Regions from separate parts of the Marinobacter sp. VGCF2001 genome, predicted to be linked through region 1. Evidence: predicted binding sites of a transcription regulator. Region 1 holds the regulator's gene; each other region holds the start of a gene.

Region 1 (8,129 bases):
GCTGGCGGCATCTATGCTTTGGTCGGGCCCACCGGTTCCGGAAAAACCACGACCATTGGCAAATTGGCGGCTCGTTACGTCCTCGAACATGGGGCTGATTCCCTGGCGTTGGTAACCACCGATCGTTATCGGGTTGCCGCCCATGAACAGTTGTTCGTGTTCGGCCGTATTCTGAATGTGCCGGTCCGTGTGGTTGATGAAAGCCATACGCTCGACGATATCCTGGGAGAGCTTTCCGATCGCCATCTGGTGCTCATCGATACTGCCGGCCTGACCAGTGCCGACCGGGGGTATCAGGAACAGTTGGCAGATCTCGCCCGCTGCGACCACAATATCCGTACGCATCTGGTGGTCTCGGCGACCAGTCAGCCACGCATCATGAAATCCGTCTGGCATTGCTATAAGATGGCGGATCTTGCAGGCTGCATCATCACCAAGATCGATGAGGCGCTAACACTGGGCGAGGCGTTGGGTTTCGTTATGGAAACCAGTTTGGCGGTAGCCTGGTATACAGACGGCCAGAAAATACCCGAGGATCTTCACCGTGCGTCAGCGGTTCCGCTGGTTCGCCTGGGTGTCGAACGGCTCAGGACGGTACAGGGTGCCGAGGCCATTGCAGAAGGCGCCTGAGTTATGCTGGCAACCGACACAACATCGGCCTCGTGCCCGACCAAGAACGTAGTGAGAGACTGATAACAGTATGAGCAGACCACATCCGGTTCAGGTGATTGCGGTTTCCGGCGGCAAAGGCGGTGTCGGTAAGAGCAACGTTTCGGTCAACCTCGGTATCGCCCTTGCTCAGAAGGGGCGGCGGGTGGTCTTGCTGGATGCGGACCTGGGCCTTGCCAATATCGATGTTTTGCTCGGCATCACCGCCAATCGCAATCTCCAGGATGTCCTGAACGGCGACTGCGACCTCAAGGAAGTGCTGGTAAATGGTCCTGGTGGCATCAAAATCGTGCCCGCATCGTCCGGAACCCAGCGCATGACCCAGCTCAGTGCCATGGAGCACGCGGGGCTGATCAACGCGTTCAGCGAACTGGGAGACCAGATCGACGTCCTGATCGTAGATACCGCGGCCGGCATTTCGGAGTCGGTGGTCAGTTTTCTCAGGGCCTCCCAGGAGCTTCTGCTGGTGGTCTGTGATGAGCCCACATCAATTACCGATGCCTACGCTCTGATCAAGCTGATGAACCGGGACTATGGCACCAACCGTTTCCGCATCCTGGCAAACCAGGTCCGTAACGAGCAGGAAGGGCGTCATCTCTTTGAAAAACTGACCCGGGTCACCGAGCGTTTTCTGGATGTGGCACTACAATACGTGGGTATCGTGCCTTACGACGAGGCCGTCAAGAAAGCGGTTCAAAGGCAGAAAGCCGTGCTGGATGCCTACCCGCGGGCGAAAGCTTCCATCGCCCTCCGGGCGTTGGCTGAAAAGGTGGACAGCTGGCCGTTACCGTCGTCCCCCCGTGGCCACCTGGAGTTTTTCGTGGAACGGCTCGTCGAAGTCTGATCTGAATCCAGTCCTACAAGAAAACCGGATACATGACATTGGCGAAAAATCTGGGAATTTACCATCACGCTGGTGCTGCCAATCCTTCTGATCTGATTGAAGAGCATGCGCCACTGGTCAAGAAAATCGCCCTTCATCTGATGGCCAGGCTGCCTGCGTCTGTCCAGCTGGAAGACCTCATGCAAGCCGGCATGATCGGGTTGCTGGAGGCGGCACAGCGATACACCTCGGGCAAGGGCGCAACCTTTGAAACCTATGCCGGTATCCGTATACGTGGCGCCATGGTGGATGAAATCCGCAAAGGCGACTGGGTGCCCCGTTCCGTGCACCGTAATTCCCGGCGTATTGCCAGCGCTATCAAGGCCGTAGAAGACCGTACCGGGCGCGAGGCCCAGGACGCCGAGGTAGCCGAGGAGCTGGGTACCGGCCTCGACGAATACTACGCGTCCCTGGCGGACGCCAACAGTGGCCGACTTTTTAGCCTCGATGAGCTCAATGAATCCGGTGAGCTGCCGATAGAAGAAGCGGAGAGCAGTGATAATCCCCTCGACGGGATTGCGTCCGGTGCGTTTCAGCGGAGTCTTGCGGAAGCCATTGAGCAACTGCCTGAGCGGGAAAAGCTTGTATTGAGCCTTTATTATCAGGAAGAGCTGAACCTGAAGGAAATCGGGGCGGTGCTGGGGGTCAGCGAGAGCCGGGTGAGTCAGATTCATAGCCAGGCAGCACTGCGCCTGCGCGGTCGGCTATCCGATTGGCAGGATGATGGCAAAGCCTGACGGACAAAGCGCAGTGTTCCTGTTCGCTGTGTAGCTTTTGGTAACCGGTGCTTTACAACGTGCGCAAACGCCACACAATAAGCGGTTAAGGTAGCAGCCTGCTAGACTTTCAAAAGGCTGAATGAATTCCGGGTGTTACTGACTGGAGGTCCCATTGGACAAAAATATGAAAATCCTCATCGTGGATGATTTTTCCACGATGCGACGAATCATCAAGAACCTGCTTCGAGATCTTGGCTTCACTAACACGGATGAAGCTGACGATGGCAACACGGCGTTACCCATGCTCAAAAGTGGAAAGTACGACTTCCTGGTGACGGACTGGAATATGCCCGGTATGTCGGGTTTTGACTTGCTCAAAGCGGTCAGGGCTGATGAAAATCTGAAGAGCCTGCCAGTCCTCATGGTGACAGCGGAAGCCAAGCGGGACCAGATTGTCGCCGCGGCCCAGGCCGGGGTGAACGGTTATGTGGTCAAGCCCTTCACGGCAGCCGTACTCAAGGAAAAGATCGAGAAAATCTTCGAACGAATCCAGTAACCAGAGGTCGGATGGCTCGTCATGAGTGATAGCAAACAGAACCATCAGAGCCTTGATCCTGAGGTGGCTGAGAAGCTGCAGAAGCAGGCTGCCGACCTGGTCGAGAACGTTAACGCCGGGAATTATGCTGAGGCGATGACTCTGATCAATGAACTCGGTGAGGTTCGGGATCAAAGTCTGTACCGGGAAGTGGGGCGACTGACTCGCAGCCTCCATGAGGCAATCCGGAATTTTCAGATAGACCCGCGCAATGCCGAGCAGAAAGAGGCATTGTCGAAAATGAGCGATGCCTCGGATCGCCTGGCCTACGTCGTACAGATGACCGGGCAGGCGGCGAACCGGACCATGGATCTGGTGGAGGAAAGTATGCCAGTGGCCCATGCCATGCGGGACGAGGCTGTGGTCCTGCGGGATGAATGGCAGAGGCTGCGCCGACGCGAGATGGAACCGGCAGAGTTCCGGGAGTTGTACGGCCGTATCGATAAATTCTTCGTCAGTCTGAGCTCGGATTCTGACAACCTTTACCAGAATTTGTCAGAAATTCTGCTTGCCCAGGATTTTCAGGATCTTACCGGACAGGTTATCCAGAAAGTCACCGCTCTGGTGAAGGAAGTGGAAGACAACCTTCTCAGTCTGGTTGTGATGGCCAGTCACGTGGATCAGTTGACCGGCACGGTTCACCAGATTGAAGAAAACGAAGAATCGGCCGAGAAAGGGGTGGGCCCCCAGATCAAGGCTGAAGAACGGGAAGATGTAGTTTCGGGGCAGGACGACGTAGACGATCTGCTGTCCAGTCTCGGATTCTGATAATAAAGAGGGTGACGCATGGCGTTAGATGCTGATGAAGAGATCCTGCAGGACTTCCTGGTTGAAGCCGGCGAGATACTCGAAAAGTTGTCGGAGCAGCTGGTGGACCTGGAGCAGCATCCTGACGACAGCGATCTGCTGAACGCCATTTTCCGTGGCTTCCATACCGTCAAGGGCGGCGCTGGTTTTCTGCAACTGGAGGCGCTGGTTAATTGCTGCCACTCTGCGGAGAACGTGTTCGATATCCTCCGTAATCACAAGCGTACGGTCACCTCGGATCTCATGGATGTGGTTTTGGAAGCGCTGGACCACGTGAATGCCATGTTCGAGGAAGTTCGCAACCGCGAGGAGCCAACGCCTGCCCCGGATGAACTGATCGCAGCCCTCAACGACCTGGCCAAACCTGAGGCAGACGATGCCCCGGAGGCCGATGCCTCACCGGAAAAAGCCTCTGAAGCCGAGCCTGAAAGCACTGCTGCCGCTGACCAGGGCGATATCACCGACGAGGAATTCGAGCAGTTGCTGGATGCATTGGCAGACGAGAAATCCGACGGCCAGACACCCGCAGCAAGTGAATCCGCCAGCACTCCAGCGGATACCGGCAGCCAGTCCGATAGTGACGAAATCACTGATGATGAATTTGAGGCGCTGCTCGATCAGCTCCACGGCAAAGGTCAGTTCTCGGCTGCTCCAGTGGAAGAGGAATCGACGCCGGCCGCAGAGTCGCCGGGCAGCGCTTCCGAAGCTGCCTCCGGGAATGCGGATCTGATTTCCGACGACGAGTTCGAAAACCTGCTGGACGAACTCCACGGCAAAGGTGCTGGCCCGAGTGCTACCCCGGCCGGGCATCAGCCGGAACACCCGGCTGTTGCTGCCAAAGCCGAGCCCAAATCCAGGCCCGAGCCAAAGAAAGCCGATCCTGCTGCCGATAAAAAAGCGGCCGCCAAATCTGCCCCGGCGCCCGCGCCCGCCCGGGAGGCTGCGCCTGCCGGAGAAACGACGGTACGCGTGGATACCAAGCGGCTTGACGACATCATGAATATGGTCGGTGAGCTGGTGCTGGTGCGTAACCGTTTGCAGCGCCTGGGGTCCGAAAGCGAAGACGAACATATGCACAAAGCGGTTGCCAATCTCGATGTGGTGACCACCGATTTGCAGTCGGCTGTGATGCAAACGCGGATGCAGCCGATCAAGAAAGTATTTGGCCGCTTCCCCCGGGTTGTCCGCGACCTTGCCCGCAGCATGAAGAAAGAAGTTAATCTGGTCATGCACGGCGAAGAAACGGATCTGGACAAAAACCTCGTTGAGGCCCTGGCTGATCCGCTCGTGCATCTGGTCCGAAACTCCGTTGACCATGGTGTGGAAGCGCCGGATGTCCGTGAGGCCGCAGGCAAGCCGCGAGCCGGAACAGTGACCCTCTCGGCAGAGCAGGAGGGGGACCACATTTTGCTGTCGATCGTAGACGATGGCGCTGGAATGGACCCCAACGTCCTGCGTCAAAAGGCCGTGGATAAGGGGCTGTTTGACCAGGATGCCGCAGACCGACTGACCGACAACGAATGTTTTAACCTGATTTTTGCCGCCGGCTTTTCGACGAAAGAACAGATTTCAGACGTTTCCGGCCGGGGTGTCGGCATGGATGTGGTGAAAACCAAGATCGGCCAGTTAAATGGCCAGATCAATATCATGTCTGACAAGGGCAAGGGCACCAGCATCATCATCAAAGTGCCGCTGACCCTGGCGATCATGCCGACGCTGATGATCATGCTGGGCGATCAGTCGTTTGCATTGCCACTGGTGAACGTGGTCGAAATTTTCCATCTGGACCTGACCAAAACCAACATTGTTGATGGCAAAGAATGCATCGTTGTGCGTGAGAAAGTCTTCCCGCTGTTCCACATCAAGCGCTGGCTGGTTCACGGGGCGGCAGGCCAGGCCGAACCGGAGAATGCGCACGTGGTGATTGTCGCCATGGGGACGAAACAGGTTGGCTTTGTGGTGGACCAGTTGATTGGCCAAGAAGAGGTGGTCATCAAGCCGCTGGGTCGGGCGCTTCAGGGGACGCCAGGTATGGCTGGCGCAACCATCACCGGCGATGGTCGTATCGCGTTGATTATTGATGTGCCGAGCCTCCTTCAGCATTACGGCTGAACAGGAATTTCCGGGATTGTGTAGGAGAAATGGATGACAGTTTCTGTCCTGGTCGTAGATGATTCAGGCTTCTTTCGAAAACGGTTGACGGAAATTCTGACGGCTTCGGGCCAGATCAAAGTGGTAGGCGCTGCCACCAATGGGCGCGAAGGGGTGGAGCTGGCAGAAAAGCTGCGTCCCGATGTTATTACCATGGATTACGAGATGCCGGTGATGGACGGCATCTCGGCCGTCAGAGAGATCATGCGCAAGCACCCCGTGCCGGTGCTGATGTTTTCATCTCTGACTTACGAAGGGGCGCGGGTTACGCTTGATGCCCTTGAGGCCGGGGCGGTGGATTTTCTGCCCAAGAATTTTGAAGAAATCGCCCGGGATACCAGCCAGCTTCAGAAGATTCTGATCCAGCGCATTCTGGATGTTGCCGGCAGTCGCCCGGGAGGCCGGGCAGCAACGGTCGCCCCGAAGCCGGCGGCACCCGCCGTGCCGGAGGCGCGCCGTCAGCCGGCTGAACGCTCCGGTACACGGCTGAACCGGCCGGCAGCGCCCGAATCCCATAAGGCACCGTCTGCCGCCGAGCCTGCTCGCAGGTCTGGTCGTAAAACCGCGACAAAGCACTACGGCGTGGTTGCCATTGGTACATCCACGGGTGGGCCGGTTGCGCTGCAAAAGGTGTTGACACATCTGCCTGCCTCGTTTCCCGCACCTCTGGTTCTGGTGCAGCATATGCCAGCCAGCTTTACGCCGGCCTTTGCCGAGAGGCTGAATAAGCTGTGCCGCATTGAGGTGCGCCAGGCGGAAGATGGCGATGTGCTTCGTCCCGGGCTGGCGCTGCTGGCTCCGGGCGGCAAACAGATGATGGTCGAAAATCGCAGCGGTCAGGCTCGGATTCGCATTCTTCCGGGCGATGATCGTTTGAATTACAAGCCGTGCGTGGATGTTACTTTCGGGTCCCTGGCGAGGAGCTTTCCGGGTAAGACGCTTGGTCTGATTCTGACCGGCATGGGCGCCGATGGCAAAGATGGTTGCCGGATGATGAAACAATCCGGTTCGGTGATCTGGTCGCAGGACGAGAAAAGCTCTGTGATCTATGGTATGCCCATGGCGGTGGCCAAAGCAGGGCTCAGTGACGAAATTCTGCCGCTTGAGGATATTGGCCCCCGGTTGGTTGAAGGGGTGAGCTAATGGATATTCTGAGCCTGCTCGGAATCATCCTCGCGTTTGTGGCGATACTGGGTGGTAATCTGCTGGAAGGTGGCGCCGTAAGTTCCCTGTTCAATGGTCCCGCGGGGTTAATTGTGGTTGGCGGAACGCTGGCGGCAACCATTCTGCAAACTTCCTGGCCCATGCTCAAACGAGCGTTCAGTCAGATCCGCTGGGTCTTTGTTCCTCCGTATATTTCTCTGGAAGATGGTATTGGCAAAGTCATTGACTGGAGTGTAAAAGCCCGTAAGCAGGGTTTGCTGGGGCTGGAAGGGCTGGCTGAACGCGAGGCGGAACCCTTCGCCCGCAAAGGGCTCCAGTTGCTTGTCGACGGTGCCGAGCCGGAGTCTATCCGGAGTATCATGGAGGTGGATCTGGAGAACCGCGAGCAGCGGGATCTGGAATCTGCACGGGTCTATGAGGCCATGGGCGGTTACTCGCCAACCATCGGTATTATCGGTGCGGTTATGGGGCTTATTCAGGTGATGACCAATCTGGAGGACCCTCAATCCCTTGGTGGCGGTATCGCGACCGCGTTCGTGGCAACGATTTACGGCGTGGCGCTGGCCAACCTGTTGTTTTTCCCCGTGGGTAATAAACTGCGGGGTATCATCAGGGAGCGCTCGCGCTATGAGGATATGATGATTGATGGCATCATTGCCATCGCCGAGGGTGAGAACCCGAAATCCATTGAATTGAGGCTGCGGGGCTTCCTGCAGTAACCCGGGCCAGGGCTTGCTATGCGCCGTCGCAGACCACCTCAGGACGATCTTCATAACAAAGAGCGCTGGCTGATTTCCTACGCCGACTTTATCACTCTTCTGTTCGCTTTTTTCGTAGTGATGTACTCTGTTTCTTCGGTAAACGAGGGCAAATACAAAGTGCTCTCGGAGACCTTTACCGGCGTATTCAACGCACCGCAGCGCTCCTTGCAGCCCGTGGCGGTGGGCGAACAGCCGGTCCGGGCGCCAGAGCAGGACCGGCAAGACGTCATTGCTCCGCCGGTCGCGGAGGCACCACGAAACTCCGAGCTTGATGCCAGGGATCGTGCCGAGGCCCTGCGCTCGATGGCCAATCAACTGGCCATGGAGTTTGACGAGCTGATCACTCAGGGCGTTGTAAGCCTCGAAACCAGCAGCGAGTG
Region 2 (8,129 bases), on a different contig from region 1:
CTTCCGCCGCCTGCTTTTCCTCAGTGGCATCCCGAAGGGTGGTCGCGGCGGCCGGGTAACGGCTCAGGGTATCCAGATCCTTCTCGATGGCACGGATTTCTTTTTCTGTACGCTCTATCAACTGTGGCCGGTCATGTTCCTGGTTGGCAGTGTCTGCCAGCTCCGCCCGTTCCTTTTCCATGCCACGCAGCTCACCTTCAATATGCCGGCGCTGCTCTGCGAAGTCGGTCTGCCGGGCCGGCTGGGCCTGGTATTCGGCATCGAACCAGTCAAAGCCTTTGTCATTGGGCACAAACAGCCGGGCAAACGCTTCGATGGCCGCCTTGCTGTCCGCATCCAGATCCTGGCCCGGGCTGGCCATCACCAACCGGGGGTCTACGGCCCGCAGCGGTGCGGCGGTAGCCTCGTCCAGCTGGTTCTGAAGCTGCCAATGTTGCTTGCTTTCCCGTTCCTTCAGGGATTCCAGCTTGCGCTCGAGTTCCTGCTTCTTTTTCTGGATCTGCTCCAGCCGGATCTCGGCCTGGGCGGCACTTTTCAGGGCGGCCAGATGCCCTTTCTTGCTATCGAGTTCCTCTTTCAGGATGTCCTCGATCTCCTGGAGAGTCATCTCCCCGTACTGGGACACCAGCAAATCGCCATCTTTCTGGTTCTGCTCGGCCTGCTTGATGCGCCGATCAGCGGAACGGATCTCGCCCTTCAGGCCGCTGGCGTCCTGCTCCAGCTTTTTCAGGGCCTGCAGCACATGGCGCAGCGTCTCGTTCTGCTCGTTGAACGCCTCCACCGCGGCTTTACGCCTTGCGCCAATGTCCTGCAGAGCATGGCTCACACCATCGCGAAACGCGGCAAAATCATGCTGACTGCGAAGCAAGGTCTGGTAGGCCTGATGATCCCTTTGCAGCTTCTCGAACCGTGAGCGCTCTTTTTCGATCTGGTTCAGCTGGATTTGCTGTTGTTTCAGCTGATCGTGCCGGTTGAGAAACTCATCGATGTTGAAATCGAAGGCGTCATCGGCAAACTTTTTGTCCGCCTCGATGATGCTGGCCACCGCATTGGACATGGCCTGATCGTCTGCCTTCATTTCAAACAGCAACAGAATCAGTGTGCGCAAAGACTGCACCCGGCGCTCGTCCGACTCACCCAGGGGCAGTACGGAATAGCGCACCGCATCGGCGTTCATCAGCTCGCTGCTGTACAGCATCTGTTTGAGCTTGGCCGGGTCATTCACCAGTCGGGTGTCTTTGGAGAACTTCTTCAGCGCCTCGGATAAACGGCTGAACGACAGCTCCGGCACCGCCTGGCCGATTCCGTCCTCGTCATCCCCATTCCAGAACAGGGGCCGCAGCTGGTCGTAACCCACCGGCACGAAAGCGCGGCCATAGCTGAGCTGGCTGGCACTGTCCCGGTACAGAATCTGGCAATGCACCCCGGCCGGGTTTTCCGCTTCCATGATCAGGAAGCTGAACTGACTGGGAAAGTAATGCTGATAGCTTTCCTCGTTGGAATAGAAACTGCCCGCACTGGCATTGCGGAAGGCAAATTTCTTGCGGCTGTTCTTGAAGTTGTTTTCCGGCAGCAGGAACAGCCGCAGGGAATTCAGCAGACTAGACTTGCCCAGATTGCCGGGGCCCAGGATCAGGCCATGGTTGTCCACCGGAATTTCCACGTAACAGAAGCCGGCGGAATCCACCAGCACCAGGCGACGGATACCAAAATTGAAATTGCCCGGGCTTCCCTGGGAGTCACTCATCCAGAATTATCTCCTGTTCCATGAATTTGCCAGCGGCGAGGAAAACCCGCGCCCGCGACACAAACCCAAGATCTTCCGCCAGCATGATGGCCTTTGTAAACCTTTCGCCAGCGTCTTTGAGGAAGCAATACTCCGAAGGACGTTCACCAGGCGGTCGATCCATGGCTCACCTGTAACGGCCTTGGTAAACTTGCAGAAAAGTTTACAACCCGAGGCAGACTATGTCCCTGAAGTATCGCGTGGTTCCCGTCACCCCCTTTGAACAGAACTGCACCCTGCTCTGGTGTACTGAAACCCACAAGGCAGCAGTGGTCGACCCGGGCGGCGACCTGGGCCGGATTCGTGCAGCTGTTGACGCTGAAGGCCTCGCCCTGGAAAAAGTCCTGCTTACTCATGCACACATTGACCACGCCGGCGGCACGGCGGAGTTGGCCAAATCCGCCGGGCTGCCCATTGAGGGGCCACACATCGAGGATAACTTCTGGATTCAGGGGCTGGCCATGCAGGCACAGATGTTCGGTTTTCCGGCGCCGGAGGTGTTTACGCCCAACCGCTGGCTGGAAGATGGCGACACCGTGGCGGTAGGCAATGAAACCCTGGAAGTACTCCACACGCCAGGCCATACGCCGGGCCATGTCGTGTTTTTTCATCGCGGATCAAAGCTGGCCCAGGTGGGCGATGTGCTGTTCAATGGCTCGATTGGCCGTACGGATTTCCCGAAAGGCGATTACAACACCCTGATTCATTCTATCCGGGAAAAGCTGTTTCCACTCGGAGACGATGTCAGCTTTATCTGCGGCCACGGGCCGATGTCGACGTTCGGCCGGGAACGGGCCAGCAACCCGTTCGTATCAGATCACCGGGGCTGAACGCCCCGGTCTTTCCTGCGCTCTCAGCTCTGCGACAGGCGGAACTGCTCGATGGTTTTCCGCAAGGTTTCTGCCATTGCCAGCAGGTCGCCGGCAATCTGTGCGGTCTCCTGAGCGTCGCTTGAGGTTTGCTCAGCCGAGCGGCTGATCTCAATGACGTTCTGATTGATGGAATCAGACACTTCACTCTGCTCGTTGGCCGCGCTCTCCATCTCCTCATTCAGGCCCGTAATTTCCCGAACGGCTGCGGCAATGGTCTGAAGCTCGGTTTCCACTTTCAGAATGGAGTCAACCTGATGCTGGGCAAGTTCAGAGGCGTGGCGCATGGTGCCCACACAATCCACCACCTCTTTTTTCAGGCCCTCAATGGTGGTACGAATCTCTTCGGTGGAAGTTTGGGTGCGGGAAGCAAGCGCCCGGACTTCGTCCGCAACCACCGCAAAGCCACGGCCCTGCTCGCCTGCCCGGGCCGCTTCGATGGCCGCGTTCAGGGCCAGCAGGTTGGTCTGGTCGGCAATTTCCGATATCAGCTCAAGTCGTGAAGCCATTTCCATTGTACGCTGGTCCAGCTGCTCAATACGCTGGGCGCCGTTCTGCACTTCCGCATTGAGCGACTCGATTCCCTGAACCGCGTTCCGCGCCAGTTGCTCACCCGTTTCCGCCGAACTGGCTGTATCCGCCGATTTACGTGCCGTGGTGACGGCGTTTTCCCGCACCTGCACGGCTGAAGCGGCCATTTCGGTGGTGGCACTGGCTACCTGGTCGGTATTGTCCTTCTGGGCCAGCACTTCCCGCTCCGTGGTGTCTGCTTTATCGGCAATGGTGCGCGCAGCGGCCTCTACCTGCTCTGCGTTATCCATCACGGTATGCATACTGTCGCGGATTTTGGCAACCATGCGGTTGAACGCACGGGAAACAGATCCGATTTCGTCGTTGCGGGTTACCTCCAACTCAATGGACAGGTCTGAATTACGGGAGATCTCGTCCATCCGGTCGTGCAAACGGGCCAGGCGCGAGAACACTAGGCGGCCCAGCACCACCATGGTCAGCAGGAAAATAACCGCAAAAATCAGGATCTGGGTACCGCCACTGACCAGTAGCTGCTGTTGCAGTTTCGCATCGCTTTTCGCCAGGGAATAATCCACCCGGATCGCCCCGAGCACATCCCCCTCCTCGGCCTGATGGCACCCCAGACAGTTCACGCCCTGGTAGTTGGCGCTGGCCACCACGGGCTCAATGAGGGTATAGATACGGCCATCGTCGTTTTTCGAATAATGTTCCACTCGCTCGCCGTCAAGCGCCTTCATGTCCAGAGGCTCACGGCGCTGTTCGTCGGCATTCCCTGTTCCGTAAAGCGCGTTCAGCTGATCACTGCGAATCACCCGGACATCCAGCACATCGTCCGGGGCCATGACTTTTTCCCGCAGAACATCACGGTTGTTAATGGTTCCGGTCACCATCATGGTGTTCAGACCATCAAAAAAAGACTTTGCCAGCCCATCCACGTATTTGTGGCTGTATTCCTCCACGTGGGCCCGCTGCGACTGGGCACTGTAAACCACGGTGAATACCAGAATGACCGTGAAGGCCGCCGCCAGCGCTGCCAGCAGTAGAAACCGGATTGAGTATTGTTTTTTCATGTTACCCCGACAACTGGAGATGAGCTTTACATCCAAGATGTAGTGACGGCTAATTGACGCATAACTTTATAGATATGCATCAGTTTTTTTCTGACCTGGGTCATCCTGGCATCGACTGCGGAACACTCCTTGCAGTTTTTGACATTTGCCATGGGGACTCCCGGCAAAGCCATCGCCGAATTGGCCTGAAACCTGCTAGGGCACTCCGGTAGCGGATTATTCCGTGTCATCCGGCAAAGTTTTTCCGTTCAAAGGGAGCCAGGCAACCATGTCATTGCTGACATCACTGATACAGGCCAGCACACGCTTTCAGCAAGCCATGGACAACCGTGCAGCGCAGCCAGAGGCGCCCGAAGGGCAAATGAACAACACCCAACCGCCTGCTGCAGAATCTTCAAACCGCAATGACGACCGATTCACACCCTCGCACAGCCAGGATGCCTCCTCCCACAGCCAGAAAATCCGCCAGCTACCGTTAAGCCAGTACAAACAAACCGTTGCCCAGGATCTGTCTTATGTCCGGGAAACCCTCCGGCACAAGCTTGCCGAGTACAATGTGCACCCGGCAACCGCGCTGAGCGTAAGCAAAAATGAACAGGGGGGCCTTCAACTGGAGGGCAAACTTCCTGAACAGGTGCGGGAACAGATGCAACAGGATCTCGCCAATAACCGGGGCTTCGGCGACGCGCTAAAACGGCTGAGCGTGACCGAACCGACACTGCATTTTGTCGATAACGCCCTCAAGCTCAACCAGGCTTACGGCGTGAACAATTCCCTGCTGGACTCCCTGGTCAGCGAAAACCAGCAGTTCAACGGGCTTCAGGATGTGATTCACCGCTACGACAGTATGCGCCGCACGGCAGCGCCGACAGACACCGCCATAACGGCACAACAGCGCTACGCTTTCAGCCTGAACACCCGGGCCTGAAGCCCGGGTCGGCTGCCCGGTCAGACCTGAAACGGCGCCGGGTCGCCCTTGCCGACTCTGGTGACTTCCGGTACATCACCGGTGAAATTGACCACCGTGGTAGCCTCCATGCCGCAGAATCCGCCATCGATAACGAGGTCGAGTTCGTGCCCCAGCGTCTCGCGAATGTCGTAGGGATCGGTTAACGGCTCGGTTTCGCCCGGGAGAATCAGGGTGCTGCTCATGATCGGCTCGCCCAACTCGCCCAGCAACTCCCGGACAATTTCGTTGTCCGGAACCCGGATTCCGATGGAACGACGCTTCGGATGGAGCAAACGCCGGGGTACCTCGCTGGTTGCATCCAGAATGAACGTATACGGGCCCGGCGTAAAGTTCTTCAGCAAGCGGTACTGCGTGTTGTCCACTTTGGCATAGACACCGATATCAGACAGATCCCGGCAGACCAGGGTGAAGTTGTGCTTGTCGTCCAGGCGCCGAATCCGCTTGATGCGATCCGCCGCCTGCTTGTCGCCAAGATGGCACCCCAGGGCATAACCCGAATCGGTGGGATAAACGACCACCCCGCCCTTGCGCAGAATTTCAACCGCCTGCTTGATCAGGCGTTTTTGCGGTGTTTCCGGGTGAATCTGGAAAAACTGGCTCATCCGTTTGCTCCCTGTTGAAGCTTCTTATCCATTGCAGAGTCACCTTTCGACCCCCCCATGCAGTTGGGGGAGTCCGGTGACGCGAGACCACTGGCCTGCCACTCTTCCGGCGTATAAAGGTGTAACGCCAGGGCATGCACCGGGCCGGCCAGCTCATCCGCCAGTACCTTGTAGATCGTCTGGTGACGCCGCACTTTTATCTGCCCCTCAAAATCCGCCGACACCAGCGTTACCTTGAAATGGGTTTCAGAATTGGGTGGCACCGAATGCATATGGCTTTCGTTTTCCACCAAAATCACGCTGGCGTTAAAGTCTCTGGCCAGCTTCTCTTCAATGCTGTTCTGTACTTTCATCGTTCACTAACTCCTTCACGGCCGCCTCCACCAATTTTCCCAGTCTACTACAGTACGCCGCGAAACCCCGAAGCCCTTGACACAAAAGCCCCAAACCGACACATTCGCCTGCCAGCAACCAACCCCCCGACACCCATGCATCTGTACATCGCCGAAAAGCCAAGCCTGGCCCGCGCCATAGCCGCCGCACTGCCTGGCCCCCACGAAAAAGGCCAGGGCTGGATACGCTGCGGACAGGGGCCGGACGCCGCGACCGTAAGCTGGTGCATTGGTCACTTGCTGGAGCCAGCTGAGCCGGCCCGTTACCACCCGTCCTGGAAGAAGTGGCGGCTTGAAGACTTGCCGCTGTTTCCGGAGCCCTGGCAGCTGGTACCGAAAGACAGCGTGCGCCAGCAACTCAAAGTACTCGAAGCCCTGATACGCAAGGCCGACCTGATCATTCACGCCGGCGACCCGGATCGTGAAGGCCAGCTGCTGGTGGATGAAGTGCTTCGTTATCTGGAAGCCAAAGCCCCGGTCAAGCGGGTGCTGATCAACGATCTCACCCCGAAGGCGGTCGCCCGCGCGGTGCAGACCCCCAGAGACAACCGGGAGTTCCGGCCCCTCTCCCACTCGGCCCTGGCACGTCAGCGGGCCGACTGGCTCTACGGCATCAATTTGTCGAGGTTCTACACGCTCAGCTACCAGACCCGGGGCGAACAGGGTGTATATTCGGTCGGCCGGGTGCAGACACCGGTTCTCGGGCTGGTGGTGGAGCGGGACAACAGTATTGAGGATTTCCAGTCGAAACCCTGGTTTCGGGTTGAGGCCACCTTTCATGCCGGAGAGCCCGGGGCGGAGGGCACCCCGTTCGTCACCCACTGGCTGCCCGGAGACGAATTCCAGGACTATCTTGACGATGAAAACCGGCTTCTGGACCGCTCCATTGCCGAGCAGATTGTGTCTGAGATCAGCGGTCGCCCCGGTCGTGTTGCCGAGGCCCGGTTCCGGGATCGCAGTGAAGCACCACCGCTGCCGCTGTCCCTATCCGCACTGCAGATTGAGGCCGGACGGTTGTACCGGATGGGCGCCAAGGACGTTCTCGATACTGCCCAGAATCTTTATGAACGCCACCAGTTAATCACTTACCCCAGGTCTGATTGCCGGTACCTGCCGGAGGAACATTTCAGCCAGCGGGCGCAGGTGATACGCGCCATCGGCCGGGTGGCTCCGGAGTTATCCGGATTTTGTGAAAGCGCTGATACAGAACGCCAGTCCGCCGCCTGGAACGACCAAAAGGTGGACGCCCACCACGCGATCATTCCCACCGTGCGGCCAGCGCCCAACGGTAAACTGTCGGAGGCCGAGCAAAAAGTTTACGACCTGGTCAGCCGGTTTTATCTGATGCAGTTCGCGCCAGACGCCGTGCATCGCGAGGGCAAACTGACGGTCGCCATTCAAAATCACCGTTTTCGCGCGACCGAAACGGCAGTCGCACAACCTGGCTGGAAGTTGCTGGAAATTCGCAAACGGGAATCCGGGCAGGAGCCTGACAAAGCGCCACTCCCGCGGCTTGAAAAAGACGAACCGGTGCTATGCAGCCATGCACAGACCCGGGAACGTAAAACCCAGCCACCGCAGCATTTCACCGATGCCACACTGCTCTCTGCGATGACCAACATCGCGCGCTTTGTGGCAGACAAGGAACTTCGGAAAACCTTGCGGGAAACCGACGGCCTGGGCACCGAAGCCACACGAGCCGCAATCATCGACACGCTTTTCCGCCGGGACTACCTGTGCCGCGAAAAACGCTTCATTCGCGCTACAGAGAAAGGCAAATCCCTGATCGCAGCCTTACCGGAATCCATCCGGGCGCCAGACCGCACCGCCGTCTGGGAGGCCACACTGGAAGGCATCCGCCGGGGTGAGAACGACCCGAGAGCGTTTCTGGACGCATTGAAGCACGAAA
Region 3 (8,129 bases), on a different contig from region 1:
TTCCTTGTTGCTGAAGGGAATGCCCGCCAGTTTGCACGCTTGCGCCAGAACGGTGTGGCCATAGGCCAGGCCGGCCAGGGTAGCGGTGTCGAAGGTCGAGAACGGGTGGAACGGATTGCGTTTGATATCCGCCCGTAACGCCGCAGCGAAGACAAAGTTGTGATCAAACGTAGCATTGTGCCCCACCAGTACCGCACGTTTGCAGTCGTGTTCTTTAACGGCCTTGCGGATGGGAGAGAAAATTTCGCTGAGGCCTTCCCGCTCGGGCACCGCTTCACGCTCCGGATTCCAGGGATCAATGCCGGTAAAATCGAGAGCGGATTGCTCGAGGTTGGCCCCCTCGAAGGGATCAATCTGCTGCACGTGGGTTTCGCCTCGATGGAGCCGGCCATTGTCATCCATGGTCAGCAACACGGCGGCGATTTCCAGCAGTGCATCCCGTTCCGGATTGAAGCCTGCGGTTTCCACGTCAACCACCACTGGCAGGAAGCCACGGAAGCGCTGGGATAAAGGGTGGGGCTGTTTGTTTTCTTCTGACACTCGAACTCCGATGTTCGCGGTGGTGAATGAATAGGGTTTACGCCAGACGCCAGTTAACGGTTTCGCCGGCCTTTAACGGCACAATGCTGCCACTGGCCAGAGGCAACTGCTCGGGCATGGTCCAGGGCTCCCGCACGAGAGTAATGGTATCGGTATTGCGCGGCAGACCGTAAAAATCGGCCCCGTTCAGGCTGGCGAAAGCTTCCAGCTTGTCCAGAATGCCCAGGTCTTCAAAGATGTCTGCGTACAGCCCGATGGCACCGAAGGCCGAGTAGCAGCCGGCGCAGCCGCAGGCCGCCTCTTTCTTGTCTCTGGCGTGCGGGGCCGAATCGGTGCCGAGGAAAAAGCGCGGGTCGCCGCTGGCGACGGCCTCACGCAGTGCCTCCTGATGCTTGTTGCGCTTGAGAATGGGCAGGCAATACAGGTGGGGTCGGATGCCGCCTACGAGCATATGGTTACGGTTGTACATCAGGTGCTGGGGGGTCAGTGTGGCGCCGAGATTACCGCCCTGGTGCTGGCGGACGAATTGCGCAGAGTCGGCAGTGGTGATGTGTTCCAGAACCACTTTGAGCGCCGGAAAAGCTTCCAGTGTCGGAGCGAGCACCCGTTCCAGAAAAACCTTTTCCCGGTCGAAGATATCGATGTCTGCGTCTGTGACTTCGCCGTGCACCAGCAGCAACATTCCGCATTCGGCCATGGCCTCGAGCACCGGGTAGATGTTGCGGATGTCGGTAACGCCGGAAGCGGAGTTGGTGGTCGCACCGGCGGGGTAGAGCTTGGCGGCCACGACACCTGCGGTCCTGGCTTCTCGAATCGTCTCCGGTGTGGTGCTTTCGGTCAGATACAGGGTCATCAAAGGCTGGAAAGCCGATTCGCCGGCAGCCGCCAGAATCCGGTCGCGATAGGCCAGTGCGGCGTTGGCATCGCTCACCGGTGGCACCAGGTTGGGCATGATGATTGCCCGCCCGAACGAGGCCGCTGTCGCGGGCACTACGTCGTTGAGAATATCGCCGTCCCGCACGTGCAGGTGCCAATCGTCGGGGCGTGTCATCGTTATCTGTCGTGTCATGAGAAGCAATCCGCAAGCCAGCACAAAATTTTGCGGATTATATCAGAAGCGAAAAGCAGATGTTTTTAACCTTGCGGAAACGAATGCCGCTCAAGTTCCCGGAGCGATGGCCGTTAACTGAAGAGTTCACTGGTTCAAGGCTCCACAGGGCAGGCCTATGGTTTCACCTTTTTGGTTCTTCAGACAGCGCAGGTTGCTGAAAATACTGGCGACAGCAGGGTTGGTGTCATTACCCTCGGCGCCGGTGTTGTCATCCAGTTACGGGGCGGGGATTGAGAACAGCCAGTGGTATCTGTCCGAGTCGGTCTTTGAATGCTCCCTGGTGCATGACATTCCGGGCTATGGCCGGGCAGTACTCCGGCATCGGGCCGGCGAAGACCTGCGCTTCTATCTGGAATCGGAGCTTCGTTTGATGAGCCCGGGGCCGGGTCGTCTGGTGGTGGAAGCGCCGCCCTGGCGCCCGGGTGTGGCGCCCAATCCGATTGGAACCGTGCAGGTTACCGATAATGACCGGGGGGTTCGCTTGGGTAATCGCGAAGCGGTGTTGATTGCCCGGGGTCTGTCCAGCGGTATGCAGCCGACCCTCACCCGTGCTGCACAGTACAGTGGCGAGCCGGTTCGCGTACAATTATCGAACGTGAATTTTACGGGGCCCTACGCGGGTTATCGCGGATGTGTCGCCAGCCTGTTGCCCGTTAATTTCGACCAGATCCGCCGTAGCCGTATTCCTTTTGCCAGCGGCAGCACCCGGCTATCGGCTGCAGATATGGCTTTGCTCGATAACATTCTTGCCTATGTCATGGCAGACAGTACGGTCGAGCGTATCTTTGTCGACGGCCACTCAGACAGCATTGGCAGCCGGATTGATAATCGGGCACTGTCCGAAGACCGGGCCAATGTGGTGGCCGAGTATCTGCGGTCGCAGGGTATTGATGAGAATATGCTGACGGTGCGGGCCCATGGTGATCAGTATCCGGTGTCCCGCAGACCTGCGGACAATCGCCGAACCACCATTCGCCTGCAGCGCCAGGGCGAGCGGCCGGAATTGTTGCAGGCCAATGGTCGGGGCGGGGAGTTTTCCGGCTAGCCGCAAGGCTCCCGCTCACCGGTTTTCAGTAAACCGAATTCAGAACGTCCAGATGCGCTGTTACGCCCTCGGCCAGAGCTTTCAGGTGATAGCCCCCCTCCAGCGTAGAAATGATGCGATCGTTTGCATGGTCGTGCGCCACACTAACCAGCATCTCTGTTAACCAGCGATAGTCTTCGGTCGCAAGATTCAGCTCGCCCATCGGGTCCAGGCGGTGGGCATCAAAGCCGGCCGAGATAAGCACCAGTTGTGGCCGGAAATCCTGCAATTTCTTCAGCCAGGCCGCTTCAACGGTCTTGCGGTACTCTTCGGGTGAACAGTCGGCCGCAATCGGCGCGTTGACAATATTATCGGCCTGCCGGTGAACGTGCGAGTGCGGATAGAACGGGTGCTGGAAACTGGAGCACATCAGTATCCGTTCGTCGCCGCTGACAATGTCCACGGTGCCATTCCCCTGATGGACATCGAAATCAATAATCGCAACCCGTTCCAGGTGATGGAAGGTGAGTGCCCGCATCGCCGCCAGTGCGATGTTGTTGTAGAAGCAGAAGCCCATGGATTTGGCGCGTTCGGCATGGTGCCCGGGCGGACGTGCGCAGACAAAGGCGTTGGTCACCTGGCTGCTCATCACCATATCCACGGCCTGAACGTTGCCGCCGGCCGCCAGTCTCGCCGCGCGGAGTGTGTCTGGCATCATCGCGGTGTCCGGGTCGGTGAACACGCGGCCGCGAGTGGGCTGCATCAGGTCCAGCTGGTGCAGATAGGTTTCCGGATGCACCGTCAACAACTGATCCCGGGTAATTTCCTCGGGCCGGACCCAGTCCAGTTCCTGTTGCAGATTGGTGTCGGCGAGGTAGGCGAGAATGCTTAAAAGACGTTCGGGGCTCTCCGGATGCTCCGGGCCCATGTTGTGTTTCATGCAGTCATCGTGAGAAAAAAAGGCCGTGGTCATGGGTAATGTCTGAACCTGAATATGCTTATTATCCAATCCATGTTATCAGGGATAACCGAAGACTGTCGTATTTCTTTGGTCTAATAACGTCTTAGTCGATTTACATCATGAAATCGCTACCTAAGATAAGGTATACACTGATAAGAAAGTCGTCATATTGACGTCCGTATGTTTTTGTCGCGCACAACACTGGGAGAGTCGCGTTGAGCACCCGCTATCTGGAAAGCCTGTTCAATCCTGAATCCATTGCCGTTATCGGTGCATCGGAGCGTGCCGATAACCTGGGGGGGATGGTGTTAAGGAACCTGCTGGGGGGCGGTTACCCTGGCCGGCTTGTGGTGGTCAACCAGAGTGATTACGAGAACGTGCACGGGGTGCCCTGTGTGCGCAAGGTCTCGAAACTGGATTTCAGTCCGGACCTTGCGATTATCTGTACTCCACCGGATACCGTTCCGAAAATGATCCGCAAGTTGGGTGAGTGTGGGGTGCGGACGGCGATCGTCATGACCGGTGGTATGTCCCGTACCCACAGTAAAACCGGCCAGCCTCTGATGTACTCCGTGCGGGATGCGGCCAGGGAAACCGGTATCCGGGTGCTCGGGCCCAACACCATCGGCCTGATGGTGCCGGCCAGGCACCTGAACGCCACCTACGCGCACATGGGGGCGATTCCCGGCCGGGTGGCGTTTGTCGGGCAGTCCGGCACCATTGCCAGCTCGGTGCTGGACTGGGCCTTTGCCAGAGGCGTGGGTTTCTCTTATTTCCTGACCCTGGGCGATGGCATGGACATTGATCATGATGACCTGATCGATTACCTCGCCCAGGATACCCAGACCCGTGCCATTCTGCTGCATATCGAGAACATACCCAATCCGCGCCGGTTCATGTCGGCTGTGCGTGTGGCGTCCCGCACCAAGCCGGTGATTGCGGTCAAGTCCGGCCGGGTGCCGGAATCCGAGTGGTTTCAGCATCAGTTGCCGGCAGGCATCAAGCGGAGTGATCCGATATACGATGCCATGCTTCAGCGCGCCGGTGTGTTGCGCGTGGATGGTCTCGGGCAGATGTTTGATGCCCTGGAAACCCTGACCCGAATGCGCCCGCTGCGGCGTGAGTCTCTGGCGATCATGGCGAACGGGGTTGGCCCCGGCGTACTTGCGGTAGACCGTCTGGCGGATCTGGGCGGTGAGCTGGCGGAGCTTTCTGATACGACGGTCAAGAACCTGGGCGAGTTGTTACCACCCTACTGGACCCGGAAGAACCCGATTGACCTGAACTACGATGCCACGCCGGAATTGTACGGCAAAGCCATCAAGATTCTGGCGAAAGACCCGAATGTGGCAAACGTCCTGGTGATGTATGCACCCACGCTGATCGAAGACAGCCTGCAGATTGCCGATGCCGTGGTTCAGGCATCAAAAGGCACGCGGCTCAATATTTTCACCTGCTGGCTGGGGCAGAGCACGGTGATGGATTCCCGGGAAGAATTCTACCGGGCGGGTTTGCCGTCGTTCTTTAACCCGGAGAAAGCGGTGATGGCGTTTATGCAGCACGTGCGGCATCAGCGTATCCAGCGCCTGCTGACTGAAACCCCGGAATCGTTTACCGATCACTTTTCCGATCGCGCCAACACCCGCAAACTGGTGGCCAGAGCCCTCAGGGATGGTCGCCGGCATTTGTCGAATCGCGAAGCGCGGCAGGTCATCGGCGACTACGGCATCAACACCATTGAAACCGGTTACTGCGATGATGTGGAAGAGGTGCTGGAGGTCTTTGCGGTGGAGCGCCGGCCCATTGATGTGACCGTCATCCATGAGGACGTTTGCCACCCGTTTCTCGATCTGAGCCCGACACAACGCCGCTATAAGGGCACCGTCAAGAAGCTCAACAGTGAGCAGGTAATCATCGACAGTTGCCGGTTTCTGATGGAGGAATACCGTGAGCACTTCCCGGAAAGTGGTTTTCTGGGGTTTGCGGTGCAGCGCTCGTACCAGCATGTCGGGGGCATTGAATTCAGTGTGGGCATTACCCGGGATGAGGTATTCGGGCCACTCGTGGTGTGCGGTGCCGCCGGTGCCCAGATCAACATCATGACCGATCGCCAGATTGCCCTGCCGCCCCTGAACATGGTGCTGGCCCGGGAGCTGTTACGGCGAACGTATATGTACAAACTGCTCAAGGAGCATAGCCTGAAGCCTGAAGAAGACATCCGGGCGGTCTCGGAGACTCTGGTCACGCTCTCCCAGATCGTGATCGATATTCCGGAAATCAAGGGCCTGGAAATCTCTCCTTTATTGTTCAACGAGCAGGGCGCGGTGGCCGTGAACATCTCCATCGACCTGGAAGGCCAGCCCGTCAAGCCGATTATCCAGCCCTATCCGCGGGAGCTTGAAGAATGGCTGGTGCTGCCAAAATCCGGCCGGCGCGTAATTATCCGGCCGGTTCTGGCCCAGGACGAACCGGCTCACCGGCTGTTCCACGAGCATCAATCACCGGAGTCTATCCGCTATCGTTTCTTCCAGTACCGGAAGCATTTTTCCCGTGAAGACGTGGCGCAGATGGTGCAGATCGATTACGACCGGGAGATGGTCTTCATCGCGAACGCGCCCCGGGAAGACGGCGAAGGTGAGGAAACTCTGGGGACGGTGCGTACCTGGACAGACGCAGACAACCTGCGCTGTGAATTTGCGGTCATGGTGGATGACCGTATGAAAGGCGAGGGTCTGGGTGTGGCCCTGATGCAGAAGATGATCGATTACTGCCGGGCTGGCGGCACCATGGAAATGATTGGCAATGTGCTGCCGGATAACCGGCCCATGCTGCAGCTGGCCGAGCATCTTGGTTTTGAGATCAAATACAATCCCGAGGAAGAAGTAATGGATCTTCGGCTCGTGCTGAACGAGCCGAAGAAAGACTGGCAGAAGGAGCGGCTGGGCAAAGGTGGGCACCTGTAGGCCCACACGCTGATTATTCTTCGACGATGGCGGAGCGGTCCTCTCCGCCCAGGGCTTCCAATAGCCCGGGGATCAGGCGGGAGAGCTCGAGGGTCATGATGGAGAACGCGGCATCGAACTTGGCCAGCGCGTCGTCGGCATCGACGTCGTCCAGCTGTTCCTGCAGGGTTTCCCCGAACTTCAGCCGGCGAATGCCCAGTTCTTCATCCAGAACGAACGAGACATTGTCGTCCCAGGTCAGAGCCAGTTTGGTGACCTGCATACCAGCGTCGAGGTGGTTACGAATTTCGTCAGCCTTGAGGTCCAGGCCTTTACAGCGCACTACACCACCATCTTCGGATGGGTCTTTCAGTTCGCATTCGCTGCCCAGCGTGATCCTGGCCGGATGCTCAATGCTTTCGTTAAGCCAGCCGGTGAAGGTAAAGGCCGGAGACTGTTCAACCGCCGGTGGTCGCACGGGCAGTGAGCCGAGGCTTTTGCGCAGCGTGGAGGCAAGATCTTCGGCCTGTTTGGCTGAGCCGGCATCAACCACAAGTACACCATCCTGCGGTGCCAGGTAGGCGAAGCAACGGCGATTGCGGGAGAAGGCCTGGGGCAACATCTCCAGCATCACCTGCTCCTTGAGTTCATCTTTCTCTTTCCGGCGAACTTTCCGGCCCTGCTCCAGCTCGATGGCTTCCGCGCGCTCCTCAACCATCTCTTTGACCACCGGGCCCGGCAGGATTTTCTCTTCTTTGCGCAGGGCAATCAGAAAATAGCCATTGGCGCTGTGCACCAACTGTTCGCCGTGTTTGCCCAACGGCGGAACCCATCCCTGGCGGTTGGTTTCCTGGGGGCCGCAGGGCTTGAAAGCATCCGCCTGAAGGTTTTCTTCCAGTGTTTCTGCAGAGATGTCGAAGGGTTTGGTAAAACGGAAAACTCGGGCATTACGAAACCACATTAGGCTTAATCCTTGCGTCAGGTCGGAGCTTGCTGAATCGAAAAAAGGGAAGGAATGATACGGCCACCGGGCGGCAGCCGTAAAGAGGCCATGGTCAGGTCATATCTGCATGACCTCGACCAGCACGGTTTTGACGATGAAGCCGACAACGCCGGCGCCGAGCACGGTAAACAGGGCAATGGTGCCAAATTTGCCGGCTTGTGACTTTTTGGCCAGGTCCCAGACGATGAAACCCATCCAGGCAATAAGCCCCGTCAGAAGCACCAGCATGGCGATCTGGGAAAAGACTGCTTCGTTCATTGTTACTCCGATATCAACCGATGTCTGAAAATGTTAAGCACAGCCCATTAATTGGCCGGACTATGGCTCATCCCGCAGGAAAACCCAGTTGTTGTTATCGGATTGGTCTTCGCTGAAATAATAGCCATCCAAATCGAAACCTTTGAGCTCCTCGGCATCAGAGATTTGATTCTGGATGGCGTAACGGCACATCAAACCCCGGGCTTTCTTGGCGTAGAAGCTGATCATCTTGTACTGGCCGTTTTTCCAGTCCTTGAATTGTGGCGTGATCAAGCGTGCGTCCAGTTGTT

The links. Region 1 encodes FliA, which starts transcription of late flagellar genes. Its sites were predicted from a motif close to CTAAAGTTTNNNNNNNNNNNGCCGNTAA; they were not measured.
Region 2: ACP2AU_RS12190 (methyl-accepting chemotaxis protein) is a predicted target of FliA. The motif match lies at 4,299-4,326, and genes of this name have one in related genera.
Region 3: ACP2AU_RS12080 (flagellar protein MotY) is a predicted target of FliA. The motif match lies at 1,699-1,726, and genes of this name have one in related genera.

What each region holds. Positions count from the first base shown of each region.
Region 1 is NZ_JBNFVX010000001.1:598,597-606,725, reverse strand. Features, by position in the region: gene flhF (flagellar biosynthesis protein FlhF) at 1-630, shown strand, start outside; gene ACP2AU_RS02820 (MinD/ParA family protein) at 701-1,513, shown strand; gene ACP2AU_RS02815 (RNA polymerase sigma factor FliA) at 1,546-2,289, shown strand; gene cheY (chemotaxis response regulator CheY) at 2,444-2,827, shown strand; gene ACP2AU_RS02805 (protein phosphatase CheZ) at 2,849-3,634, shown strand; gene ACP2AU_RS02800 (chemotaxis protein CheW) at 3,653-5,785, shown strand; gene ACP2AU_RS02795 (protein-glutamate methylesterase/protein-glutamine glutaminase) at 5,819-6,967, shown strand; gene ACP2AU_RS02790 (flagellar motor protein) at 6,967-7,707, shown strand; gene motD (flagellar motor protein MotD) at 7,726-8,129, shown strand, end outside.
Region 2 is NZ_JBNFVX010000012.1:55,572-63,700, forward strand. Features, by position in the region: gene ACP2AU_RS12175 (hypothetical protein) at 1-1,747, opposite strand, end outside; gene ACP2AU_RS12180 (hypothetical protein) at 1,740-1,910, opposite strand; gene ACP2AU_RS12185 (MBL fold metallo-hydrolase) at 1,969-2,616, shown strand; gene ACP2AU_RS12190 (methyl-accepting chemotaxis protein) at 2,640-4,256, opposite strand; gene ACP2AU_RS12195 (hypothetical protein) at 4,525-5,184, shown strand; gene ACP2AU_RS12200 (L-threonylcarbamoyladenylate synthase) at 5,205-5,828, opposite strand; gene ACP2AU_RS12205 (BolA family protein) at 5,825-6,181, opposite strand; gene ACP2AU_RS12210 (DNA topoisomerase III) at 6,317-8,129, shown strand, end outside.
Region 3 is NZ_JBNFVX010000012.1:25,454-33,582, reverse strand. Features, by position in the region: gene rnt (ribonuclease T) at 1-540, opposite strand, end outside; gene pyrC (dihydroorotase) at 578-1,609, opposite strand; gene ACP2AU_RS12080 (flagellar protein MotY) at 1,767-2,696, shown strand; gene ACP2AU_RS12075 (histone deacetylase family protein) at 2,722-3,648, opposite strand; gene ACP2AU_RS12070 (GNAT family N-acetyltransferase) at 3,852-6,599, shown strand; gene rdgC (recombination-associated protein RdgC) at 6,613-7,539, opposite strand; gene ACP2AU_RS12060 (DUF2788 domain-containing protein) at 7,639-7,839, opposite strand; gene yaaA (peroxide stress protein YaaA) at 7,900-8,129, opposite strand, start outside.